2 linked regions of the Pseudosulfitobacter sp. DSM 107133 genome follow. The protein of the gene in region 2 interacts with the protein of the main gene of each other region in a pairwise test. Links are inferred from orthologs where the notes say so. Each region holds a gene or a part of one and is shown on either strand. Other genes may lie near its edges. The genes, in order: ftsH and DSM107133_RS05960.

Region 1 (5,975 bases), 140 kb from region 2 along the record:
ACGGGCAAAAACCGGCGAGCGGTCGCGCCGATAGGCCACGATCATATTGCCCAGACGTCTTTGCAGGTCTTGCAGATCGTTTGACAGACACAGGATCGCCATCACTTCCGAAGCAACAGTGATGTCATAGCCCGTCTCGCGCGGGAAACCGTTGGCGACACCGCCAAGGCTGGCGGTGATCTGGCGCAGGGCACGGTCGTTCATATCGACCACACGACGCCACACCACGCGGCGCACGTCGATGTCCAGCTCGTTGCCCCAATAGATGTGATTGTCGATCATTGCCGCCAGCAGCGAATGCGCCGAGGTGATCGCATGGAAATCGCCGGTAAAGTGCAGGTTCATGTCTTCCATCGGCACGATCTGCGCATAGCCGCCACCCGCGGCCCCGCCCTTCATGCCAAAGTTCGGCCCCAACGAGGCCTCGCGGATGCACACACAGGCCTTTTTGCCGATCCGGTTCAGACCGTCACCCAGCCCGACAGTGGTGGTCGTCTTGCCTTCGCCCGCGGGCGTGGGGTTGATCGCGGTGACAAGGATCAGCTTGCCCGTCGGGCGATCCTGAACCGAGTTAATAAAGCTTTGGCTGACCTTTGCCTTGTCATGGCCATAGGGCAACAGATCATCAGAGGGGATTCCCAACTTGCCCCCGATCTCTTGAATCGGCAGCTTGCTGGCTTCCCGTGCAATCTGGATGTCGGTTTTATGGGCCATGATTCCTCCTCGCGCGTATGTTGTTGGCAGCAGACACTAACGTACTGCTATTTGCATACAGGTTCAGGCCCCCGGCAGCGAACACCGTTTCCGACATTTCCCGCCCCTGTACCGTCCCGAACAGGCGCATTTGTTTCTTTTCGGAACCGCCGTCCCGCTGAACGCCCCTAGGCGCGTGCTTCGGCCAGATGCGCCCAGACCATCTGGTCGGGGATATGCAACACCAGCGTATCACCGACTGAAAACGCGCCGGCCCGCTCGACCCAGGCCGTCACCCCGCGCAGGTTGCGGGCGGCGGGTTTGAACAATTTTCCCAGTCCCGGCATATCGGTTTCAATCTCGCGGCCCGGCAGGATGCAGGGGCGGTTTTGCATATCGACCACCAGCGTGGCCCCGCTGGGCCCCTGCAAGCGCGACGATGGCGGGATATGACTGAAATCAGGGATGCCTTCGACGACCATCGACGCACCAAGCAGCCCCGGGTCTATCGCGTCCACCCCCATCTTTTGCGCAATCAGCGCCAGTTCTTCGGCGGACAGGATCGACAGCTGACGCGCATTGCCGATCTCGGTGCCCCTGGGGTGCTGCGACGTAACGCGGCTGCACGACAGACGCGAAAAACCGCTGTGCACCTCGCCTTCGAACCCTTCCAGCGTGGCGGCGACGCTTTCCAGCGGCTCCGAGCGCAGGGCCCCCGGAACGCTGCTGTCTGCGGGGTTGGTATTGCGCCCCAACCATGTGATGCGGGCGGTGAACGACGTTGGTTTAAGCGCGGGCATAGGGGGCCTTTTTGACGTGGCAGTTGGCTGGTCTGGGCGCAGACTGGCCCACCAGGCGTGAAATGAAAAGGGGGATGACGTGGCCGCGCGCCATTGGTGTGACGGGCGGGTGCAGTCCATGGCAACGACAGTTTGTCAAAGCTTCCTGAAAACAAAAAAAGGCCCCGCTTTCGCGAGGCCTCCTGTATTCTCGGCAACCCGGTTCAGGTCGGTTCCGGTTCCATCCCGCCCTCGGACGAAGGCGGCTTTTTCTTCGCCTTGGCCTTGGGAATGGCGGTCAGGCTGGGTTTTTCTTCGCTGGCAGCCGTGCCATCGTCGTCGCCGTCCCCCGCTTGCGGAGGCTCGCCGTTCATCACGCGCTTGATCTCGTCACCGGTCAGCGTTTCGTATTCCAGCAGCCCTTGGGCCAGACGTTCGAATTCGACGTTCTTTTCCTTGATGATCTTGGCCGCCCAGTCATAGCCGTCCTGAATGAACGTGCGCACTTCCTGTTCAACCGTCTCCTTGGTGTTGGCCGAGACCGAGAAACCCGCAGTCGCGCCCTGATACCCCTGAGCCGCTTCGGAATAGTCGATGTTGCCAACCTTGTCCGACATGCCCCATTGCAGCACCATCGCACGGGCCAGCGCGCTGGCCTGCTGGATGTCGCCCGCAGGGCCGTTGGACACCGATTCCTCACCGTATTTGATGATCTCGGCAGCCTTTCCCGCCATGGTCATGGCCAGACGCTGTTTGCACTCGTCCTTGAACATGTTCAGACGGTCCATTTCCGGCAGGCTCATCACCATGCCCAAGGCACCGCCACGCGGAATGATCGTCGCCTTGTAGACCGGATCGCACTTGGGCAGGGTCATCCCCACCAGCGCGTGACCGGCTTCGTGATAGGCGGTCATTTCCTTTTGCTCGGGCGTCATCACCATGCTGCGCCGCTCGGGGCCCATCATGACCTTGTCCTTGGCAGATTCGAAGTCGATCATCGTCACGAAACGGCGTCCCACACGGGCCGCCATCAAGGCCGCTTCGTTCACAAGGTTCGCAAGGTCCGCACCCGAGAAACCGGGCGTGCCGCGCGCAATGATGCGCAGATCGACATCCGGCCCCAGCGGGGTCTTGCGTGCGTGCACGCTCAGGATCTTTTCGCGGCCCTTGATGTCGGGGTTGGGCACGGTCACCTGACGGTCGAAACGACCGGGGCGCAACAGCGCGGGGTCCAGAACATCACGACGGTTGGTCGCGGCCAGGATGATGACGCCCTCGTTCGCTTCAAAGCCGTCCATTTCCACCAGCAACTGGTTCAACGTCTGTTCACGCTCGTCATTGCCACCGCCATAACCGGCACCCCGGTGACGGCCCACGGCGTCAATCTCGTCGATGAACACGATGCAGGGCGCGTTTTTCTTGGCCTGCTCGAACATGTCGCGCACACGGGATGCACCCACACCCACGAACATTTCAACGAAATCGGAACCCGAAATGGTAAAGAACGGCACGCCCGCCTCGCCTGCGATTGCGCGCGCCAGCAGCGTCTTACCGGTGCCCGGAGGGCCAACGAGCAGCGCGCCCTTGGGGATCTTGCCGCCCAAACGCGAGAATTTCTGCGGGTTGCGCAGGAATTCCACGATCTCTTCCAACTCTTCCTTGGCCTCGTCGATGCCTGCCACGTCGTCAAAGGTCACGCGACCCGACTTTTCCGTCAGCATCTTGGCCTTGGACTTGCCAAAGCCCATCGCTCCGCCTTTGCCACCGCCCTGCATCCGGTTCATGAAATAGATCCAGACACCGATCAGCAGCAGGAAAGGCAGCAGGGTCATCAGAAACGACTGAATCCCCGATTGTTGTTGTTGCTCGGCCTTGACCGGCACGTTGTTCGAAATCAACAGGTTTGTAACCTCGGCATCCGCCGGCTTGATGGTCACATAGTCTTTATCGTCTTCACGAAAGCGCACCTGCTCTCCGTCCAGTGTCACGCTGGTGACTTTGCCGTTTTCAACCGACTGGACGAATTCTGAATAGCTGATTTCGCGGCTTTGCAATGTGCTGCCTGTGCCGCTGAACAGATTGAACAGCGCAACGATCAATACAAGCAGGACAACCCAGAACGCGATATTGCGTGCATTACCCAAGGACACTCTCCCAAAAATTCTCGGGACCGAATAGCAATACGCCACGGTCACCCACCTAAGATAGACATGCTGTCCGTCAGTTCAATGCGATAACAGCATCATTGACGGGATAGAAGTGCGGCAAAAAAGGCATCTTGCCCCCCGTCGACCTCGACCGACCAGCCCCCCGCCGCGTCAAAGACGGGGGCAACAATCAATTCGGACCCTTCCCAAACCGCCGGCAGAGACAACAGCGCGCCCCGTGGCAGCCCCAGTTCACGCCAGTCGGGCTGCGCGTTCAGCGCTGCTTCTCCCATCGGTCCCACATGCAGGCGGGGGTCGTCTTCGGGGCCGCAGACACGCCAGCGGTTGTCCCACAGATCGCCAATTTCGCAGCAGGTGTCACGCACCGCATTCAGTTCGCGAAAAACCCAGATGGCATCTCGCGAGACGGCCACCTGACAGCCGTCCAGCGTGACGGTGCGTTGCTCTTGTATCGCGGATTTCAGGGCTGCAATCGCACTGCGGCGCGGCGGATATTCGCCACCGTTCACCCACATGATAGCATGAACCAGCAGGCGGCGGGAAATTTCCGCAGGCAGCGTACGAAACTGCCGCAGATCCAGCCGCACCGTGCCCAGTTGCACCTGTGCAACCTCGCGGGCGGCCAGAAAGCTTTGCCAGTCCAGTGCCTCGCGCGCCTGCCGCATGTTCTGCGCGACATCCGCCAAAGTTCTGGCCGTCAGGCCAAGCGGCTCAAGCTGCGCCAGCGCCTGACGCATGGCAACGCGCGCAAAACGGGTGTCATCGTTGCTCGGGTCGTCGGCCCATTCAATACCCTGCGCGGTCAAATAGGTCCGTAATTCGGCGCGGGTGATACCCAGCAAGGGGCGCACATAAACAATACCGTCCCGCAGCCGTCGCGGGGCCATGGCCGACAATCCGTCAACCCCTGCCCCGCGCGCCAGTCGCATCATCAGCGTTTCGGCCTGATCGTCGGCAGTATGCCCCAGCAATACCGCGCCAATCCCGATCTCTTCGGCCCAGCAATGAATCAAGGCATAGCGCGCATCGCGGGCCACCCCTTGCAAGTTGCCAGCCCCGTCCCAACCGCGCCAGTTTTCGATCTGGTGCGGTAAATTGTGCAGCGTGCAAAAATCGGAAACCAAAGCCAGCTCATCGCGCGCACCCGACCGCAGGCCGTGATCCACGCTGATCACATACAGCGAAATTCCGTGCGCGCGCGCCACCTTGCAGCTCAGCGCCAGCAAGGCCATCGAGTCACCGCCGCCGGATACGGCGACGCCAAGTTTGTCGGGGGGGGTGGGCAGCAGCCGCGCCTCGATGGCTGCAATCAGCGCGGCGTCATCCATGTTCAGCCGCAGGCGAGCGCGCTCATTTCACTTTGCGCCCGCGCCGCTGCATCAGACCCGCCAAAGCGCACAGGCACTTCGCCCAGGGTCACGCAGGCTTCGCCGGACTTGCCCAGCTTGCCCAGTGACACGCCCAGCAGCAGCAATGCCTCGGGCGCGGTCTGGCCTGTTTGATCCGCCGAAAACGACGCCAGATAGGCGCGTGCCGCTTCGCGGGTATCGCCCAGTGCTTCCAGCGCCTTGCCACGGCCCAGATCGGCGGCTGCGGCTAGCGGTCCACCGGGATAGGTCTGATTAAAGGCCGCAAACTGGTCAGCGGCGCTGCGAAAGTCACTTGCTGCGAGCGCCTCCGACGCCCGCGTAAAGTCGGCTTGTTCCTGGGTCGCAAGTTGCGCTTCGTTTGTGTCCACAGGCGCAACAGGCCCCGGCAAGGGCGTGGCCCCCGTATCGCCGCCCAACGTTGGCGTATCGCCAAGCGCACCCAGATCGCCGCCTTCCAGCTCGACCAGCCGGAACTCAAGATCACCGATCCGGTTGGTGCCGTCTTCGACCACGCGGCCAATGCGGAATTCCAGCTGCTCGGTCTTGGCCGTGACACGCTGCAATTCGGATTCGATTGCGTTCAGCCGGTCAAGCGAACCGCCCTGCCCCACATTGACCGAAGCCGACCCCGTCGTCGAAAGCTCGCGCCGCAGCTTCTGGATTTCCACGTTGAGAATGGTCAATTCCTGCCGGATGTCAGCCAATGTGCTGCCATCCGCCGATTGCGCCATGCCCGTTGTTGGCCCCATCAGGGCCATAACCGTCACCAGAACTGCGAAACGCCGCATCACCTTACCCCGTCAATCCACCGGCCAGCACTGTCACAGCGCGGCGGTTCTTTGCATAGCATGCTTCGTTGCTGCACACTTCGATGGGCCGTTCCTTGCCATAGCTGATGGTGCGCAAACGGCCCGCAGGCACGCCCTGGCTGATCAGATAGGCCCGAGCGGCATCGGCACGCCGCG
Region 2 (6,109 bases):
CGAAGGGTTCGACAGCGACATTCTGACCACCGCCACAGCCCGCACCCTGGGGCTGGTCGCGGTGGCACGGCAGCCTGAATAGCAAAAGGCCGGACCCCAAGGCCCGGCCTATCGCAACATCACAATGGGACCGGATCAGTCCGCGATGCTCAGCGCAACAAAGCGCGGATCACCGGCACGGCGTACCAACAACAACAGCGACTTGCGGCCCGCGTCCTTGACCTCGCTCACGCGGTTTTCGAATTCAGCAATCGAAGCGACCTTTTGCTGACCTGCCTCGGTGATCACATCACCGGCGCGCAGACCTTTTTCATAAGCTTCCGAGGCTTCGTCCACATCGCCCACAGCCAGACCGACCAGTTCACTGTCAACACCCAGCTGTTCGCGCATCTCGTCCGTCAGCGGTGCCAGCGTCAGACCCAGAACCTCTTTGCTGGTTTCGGCCGGATTTTCGGTGTCGCCGCCTTTCGCCACGGCGGGCACGGCGCCTTCGGCCTCTTCACGACGGCCCAGCGTAACCTTCAGGGTAACCGTCTTGCCATCGCGGAAGACCACAACACGCACGGCTTCACCAACGGGGCTGTTGCCCACCTGACGGACCAGGCCACGCGTATCAGCCACATCGACACCGGCAAAGCTGACGATCACGTCGCCGTCTTTCATCCCGGCTTCCTTTGCAGGGCCATCCGGCACAGATGTCACCAAAGCACCGGCGGTTTTTTCAAGACCCATGGCTTCGGCAATATCAGGCGTCACATCCTGAATGCGCACACCCAACCAGCCACGGCGGGTTTCGCCGTATTCCTGCAACTGTTTCACAACCCGTGCGACAACGTTCGACGCCATCGAGAAACCGATCCCGATCGAGCCGCCGTTGGGCGACAGGATCGCGGTGTTCACACCGATGACTTCACCATCCATGTTGAACAGCGGTCCGCCCGAGTTGCCCCGGTTGATCGCCGCATCTGTCTGGATGTAATCGTCATAGGTTCCGCTCAGTGCGCGGTTGCGGGCGGACACGATACCTGCCGAGACCGAAAAGCCCTGACCCAACGGGTTCCCCATGGCGATCACCCAGTCCCCCACACGCGCCGCATCGCTGTTGCCAAAGGGCACGAAAGGCAGCGGGCCGTCGGCCTCAACCTTCAACAGGGCGATGTCGGTGTTGGGATCGGTGCCGATCACCTTGGCATCCAGCTCTTTGCCGTCAAAGAACTCGATCTTGATCTCGTCAGCGCCTTCGATCACGTGGTTGTTGGTGACCACATAGCCGTCTTCGGAGATCACGAAACCCGACCCCAAAGCGGACGACCGGCGGGGACGGTCGCCATTATTGTTACGGTCCTGAAACTCGCGAAAGAAATCTTCGAACGGGCTGCCTTCGGGCACGATGCCCTGTGGCCCGGTATTGCCTGCAACCACGGTGGTGGTGGTGATGTTCACCACCGAGGGGCTGATTTTTTCGGCCAGAGGCGCAAGGCTTTCCGGCTTGGCCTGTGCCGCGATCACCTGCGCCAGTACAAGTACCAGCGCAAGGGCCGTCAGCCACATAGCGCGAAGTTGAATGATTGGGGTGCGTGTTGTCGACACCGCGACCGCTTTGGGCTGCATACGACTTTCTCCTGCTATCCATGCGGACGATACGCCCGCTATTCACACATTACTGCGCGTCTGCGCACTACCGTGCATCTAGCGTTGCGGGCTTGCAACATGAAAGATTGAATTCAATCGCACCCTGTCAACACCACGTTACCTATCTGTGAACCTCGGCCCCTGCGGGCAAGGCGCGGGGAAATTTCTTCTTTTGGCCCGAAATATCCCCGCCGGAGGCATAAGACCAAAATTAGGATAATTTTGAATAAAATCAAATGGCGCGTCAGCGCCGCGTTCAATGCAGGCCCAGCTGGAACGCGGCCCAGATCAGCAACAGCCCACTCACCAAAGCGAGAAGACCCACCTGTCTGCGCACAGCCTCGGGCAGGCTGCGCAACAGCTCCAGCATCCGTTCGACAAGCGAAGGGGCCAGCGCATAGGCCAGCCCCTCAACCATCAGTACCAGTCCCAGGGCCATCAGGACCCAGGCCATGTTATTCGCCCTCGGCCGAGCGTGCGCCCTGATCCGAGCGCAGGTAGTTAAAGAACTCGCTGTCCGGCGACAGAACCATCGTCGAGTTGTTGCCCTTCAGCGCCCGCTCATAGGCAGTCAGAGAGCGGTAGAATTCGAAGAACTCGGGGTCGGCGCCAAAGGCCTCGGCAAAGATACCGTTGCGTTCGGCATCGGCTTCACCACGGATGATATCACCCTGACGGGTCGCATCCGAGGTCAACTCGACCACGGTCCGGTCGGCTTGCGCACGCACCCGCTGGGCGGCTTCTTCACCGCGCGCGATTTCGTCTGCGGCTTCACGTTCCCGCTCGGCGCGCATCCGGGCAAATGTGGCATCAAGGTTCTGTTCCGGCAGGTTGGTCTGTTTCAGACGCACGTCCACCACTTCCAGCCCCAACGGCAGGGCACGCTGGCGGGCCTGCGTGGTGATACGCGCCATCAGGCCGGCACGGTCTGCCGACAGGATGGTGTTGGATGTCACGCCGTTCGAGCCCAGAACCGCACGAATCACCGGGTTCAGGATACCTTGCAGCCGGTCCTCGGCAGCACGCATCCCATTGGCGCCGACCGCTTGGCGAAACTGCACCACGTCGGAAATCCGGTAGCGGGCAAAGGCGTCGACAACCAGGCGGCGGTCATCCGAAGGGGTGACTTCGGTTGGCACGGTGTCCAGTGCCTGAATGCGGTCGTCATAGCGCACGACCTCTTGGATCAGCGGGATCTTGAACGCGAGTCCCGGCTCTTCCTTGACCGATTTGATCTGGCCGAATTGCAGGACCAGCGCCTTTTCACGCTCGTCCACGATAAACACCGAGCTGAGCAAAATGGCCACCAGCACGACGAGTGCGGGTATGATGAGTGTTGTGTTCCGCATCAGTTCGATCCTCCACCGCGCAATTGATTAAGCGGCAGATAGGGAACAACCCCCTGCCCGCCGTTGCCATCGGTTGAATTCTCAAGGATGATCTTGTCCACATCCCCCAGAATTTTCTCCATGGTTTCCAGATACAGGCGCTTGCGTGTCACCTGTGGCGCTTTGGAATATTCCTGCAAGACCGAGGTAAAACGCGCGGCTTCACCCTGGGCTTCGTTCACTTGCTGGGCGCGATAGCCTTCGGCCTCTTCCAGCGTTTGCGCCGCTTCACCACGGGCACCGGCCAAGACGCGGTTGGCATAGGCGTCAGCCTCGCGTTCCAGACGGTCACGTTGCTGCTCGGCCGCCTGCACTTCGCGGAAGCTGTCGATCACGTCGCGCGGCGGGTCTGCCTTGTCGAGGTTCAGGCGCAGGATGTTCACACCGCTGTCGTATTGGTCCAGCGTCGTCTGGATCAATTGCTGTGCCTCATCCGCGATAACCTGACGGTCGCGGTTCAGGATCGGCGCCAGTTCCGAACGTGCGATCACTTCACGCATCGCCGATTCCGACACGGCGCGGATGGTCTCTTCCGGCTCGGCCAGATTGAACAGGTATTTTGCCGGGTCCGAGATGTTCCAGACCACCTGAAAATCAATGTCGATGATGTTTTCATCGGTGGTCAGCATCAACCCGCTTTCGCCGCGCGATCCGGTGCCGATGGTTTCGGTCTGTTCGCGCGTCACCGGCAGAACCACCGCCGTCACCAGCGGCCAGGGCGCAAAGTTCAGACCCGGCTCGCCGGTGGCCGAATATTTGCCCAGGAACAGCTCGACCGAGCGTTCTTCGGGTTTCACGGTATAGAAGCTGGCAAGCCCCCAGCCCACGATCAGGACAAGCGCGCCCAGACCCAGCGTGCCGCGTGTCAGACGCGGGCCACCGCCACCGCCCGGACCACGTCCGCCGCCGGTGCCGTTGTTGCCACCACGTCCGCCCATCAGGACGCGCAGCTGTTCCTGACCTTTTTTGACCAGATCGTCGATCTCGGGCATCTGCCCGCCGCCGGGTTTTCCCCCGCTGCCTGATCCGTTCGAGCCGCGATTACCCCCGCGCTCGTCATCTCCGCCAGAGCCTCCGCCGCCCCACGGGCCGCCTGTGTTGCCAGCCATATGTTTTCTGTCCTCCTGTTCGCCGCCCCTTTGAGCCGCGCATCAATTCATTACCTGTGTATTTTACTTGAGTAATTCAAGCAGTGCGTATCGGTGTCCGCATCGTCACGATTTCCTCGGACATGGTCGGATGTACCGCGCAAACGCGATCAAAGTCTTCTTTGGTTGCGCCCATCTTGATTGCGATGCCTGCAAGCTGGATCATCTCGCCCGCGCCCGGCGCGACGATATGACAGCCCAGAACCACGCGGGTTTTCCTGGATACGATCAGTTTCATCAACACCCGGGCCTCGCGTCCGGCAAAGGCGGTCTGCATCGGGCGGAAGCTGGAGGCGTAAACCTCGATCTCTTCTTGCGCGGCGGCTGCCTCCTCGCTCAGGCCGATGGTGCCCATTTCAGGCTGGGTGAAGATCGCGGACGGGATCAGGTCGTGGTCGACCGGTGTCGGGTTGTCGCGGTATACGGTTTCGACAAAAGCCATGCCTTCGCGGATGGCAACGGGCGTCAGGTTGACGCGGTCGGTGACATCGCCAATGGCATAGATGTTGTCCACCGCCGTCCTGGAGAATTCATCCACCAGGATTTCGCCCTTGCGGCCCAGGATCACGCCCGCCTCTTGCAACCCGATGTCACGGCTGGACGGCGCGCGGCCTGTGGCAAAGAATACCATATCAAAGGTTTTTTCACCACCCGTCGTGGATTTCACACAAACCGGACCACCGTGGACACCACCCTGTTTTGCAGCCTTGTCAGAGCCTTCCGCCCCCATTGCCGCGTCCGAGCCGGTCAATGCGTCATGTGCCTGACCAGCGGGCCACATCTCGACAATATCGGTGCCCACATGCAGATCAATCCCGCGCGCGCGCATCGCTTCGGCTATCAGACCGCGCGCCTCGTCGTCAAAGCCGCGCAGGATTTGCGCACCGCGGTAATATTGCGTCACCTCGACACCGAGGCCGTGCAGGATGCAGGCAAATTCGCAGGCGATATAGCCACCGCCGATGATCAGGATCGACTTGGGCAGGCTTTCCAGATCAAAAATGTCATCGCTCACAATGCCCAGATCGGCATTGGGCAGGTCGGGGCGCACAGGATAGCCGCCAGTGGCGATCAGGATGGTTTTGGCGGTCTTTTCCGTACCATCGTCCAGCACGATCGTGTGCTTGTCTTTCAGCCGCGCGCGGCTGTCGAAGGTTTCGACACCCGAGTTGGCCAGCAGGTTGCGATAGACGCCTTCCAGCCGGTCCAGTTCGGTGTGCAGGTTCTTCTGGAACGCCGGCCAGTCGAAGGGGCCATCCTTGATATCCCAGCCATAGGCGCGGGCATCTTCGGTCATGTCGCGATATTCGCTGGCAAAGACCATCAGCTTTTTGGGCACACAGCCCCGGATCACACAGGTGCCGCCATAACGGCTTTCCTCGGCCAGTCCGACTTTCACCCCGTCGCCTGCCGCCACGCGCGCCGCACGCACGCCGCCCGAACCTCCGCCAATCACAAATAGATCAAAATCGTATGTCGAAGCCATGAAACAGCCCTTTATTCTGCAAGATCGGTGAACAGGTTGTCGGTTTCGACGAAATCCAGGCGGTCCTGTTCAATGGTGCCTTCATTTATGTCGCGGACCTCGACACGTCCATCGCCATAACCGATCACAACCGCGTCACAAATGTCTATGAACAAACCGTTTTCGACGACACCGGGCATCTGGTTCAGCACCAGCGACAGCTGGCGCACGTTGCCGATACGGTTCAGGTGCAGGTCCAGAATATGGTTGCCCTCATCGGTGATGAAGGGGTGCGTGCCGTTCATGCGCAGCGACGAGGACCGCCCCAGCACGTCCATCGAAATCAGCGTTTCCTCGACCAGCGCCTGGGTGGTCTGCCAGCCAAAGGGGATCACTTCGATGGGCAGCGGGAAGGCGCCCAGCGTTTCCACCTCTTTGCCGATGTCCGCGATCACAATCATCTGGTCGCTGGCCGT

What was found.
Region 1: the proteins of DSM107133_RS05960 (region 2) and ftsH interact in binary tests that used the Escherichia coli proteins (3 or more experiments, as listed by UniProt). The link is inferred for Pseudosulfitobacter sp. DSM 107133 from one-to-one orthologs.

Annotation. Positions count from the first base shown.
Region 1 is NZ_CP085154.1:1,335,088-1,341,062, reverse strand. Bases 1,157-4,022 are described here. They hold ftsH (ATP-dependent zinc metalloprotease FtsH), read right to left. Parts: upstream 3,617-4,022; coding sequence 1,697-3,616; downstream 1,157-1,696. Other genes in these bases: tilS (tRNA lysidine(34) synthetase TilS), read right to left, coding at 3,715-4,022; DSM107133_RS06645 (MOSC domain-containing protein), read right to left, coding at 1,157-1,493. Outside these bases: DSM107133_RS06650 (formate--tetrahydrofolate ligase), read right to left, coding at 1-714; more of DSM107133_RS06645, read right to left, coding at 882-1,156; more of tilS, read right to left, coding at 4,023-4,968; tol-pal system protein YbgF, read right to left, coding at 4,971-5,798; peptidoglycan-associated lipoprotein Pal, read right to left, coding at 5,803-5,975. UniProt on the Escherichia coli protein: Acts as a processive, ATP-dependent zinc metallopeptidase for both cytoplasmic and membrane proteins. Plays a role in the quality control of integral membrane proteins.
Region 2 is NZ_CP085154.1:1,192,427-1,198,535, reverse strand. What follows is about bases 1,035-4,034. They hold DSM107133_RS05960 (protease modulator HflC), read right to left. Parts: upstream 2,982-4,034; coding sequence 2,088-2,981; downstream 1,035-2,087. Other genes in these bases: hflK (FtsH protease activity modulator HflK), read right to left, coding at 2,981-4,034; DSM107133_RS05965 (DUF2065 domain-containing protein), read right to left, coding at 1,889-2,086; DSM107133_RS05970 (Do family serine endopeptidase), read right to left, coding at 1,035-1,611. Also shown: DSM107133_RS05975 (peptidoglycan-binding protein), read left to right, coding at 1-82; more of DSM107133_RS05970, read right to left, coding at 136-1,034; more of hflK, read right to left, coding at 4,035-4,129; DSM107133_RS05950 (FAD-dependent oxidoreductase), read right to left, coding at 4,206-5,654; ribose-5-phosphate isomerase RpiA, read right to left, coding at 5,666-6,109.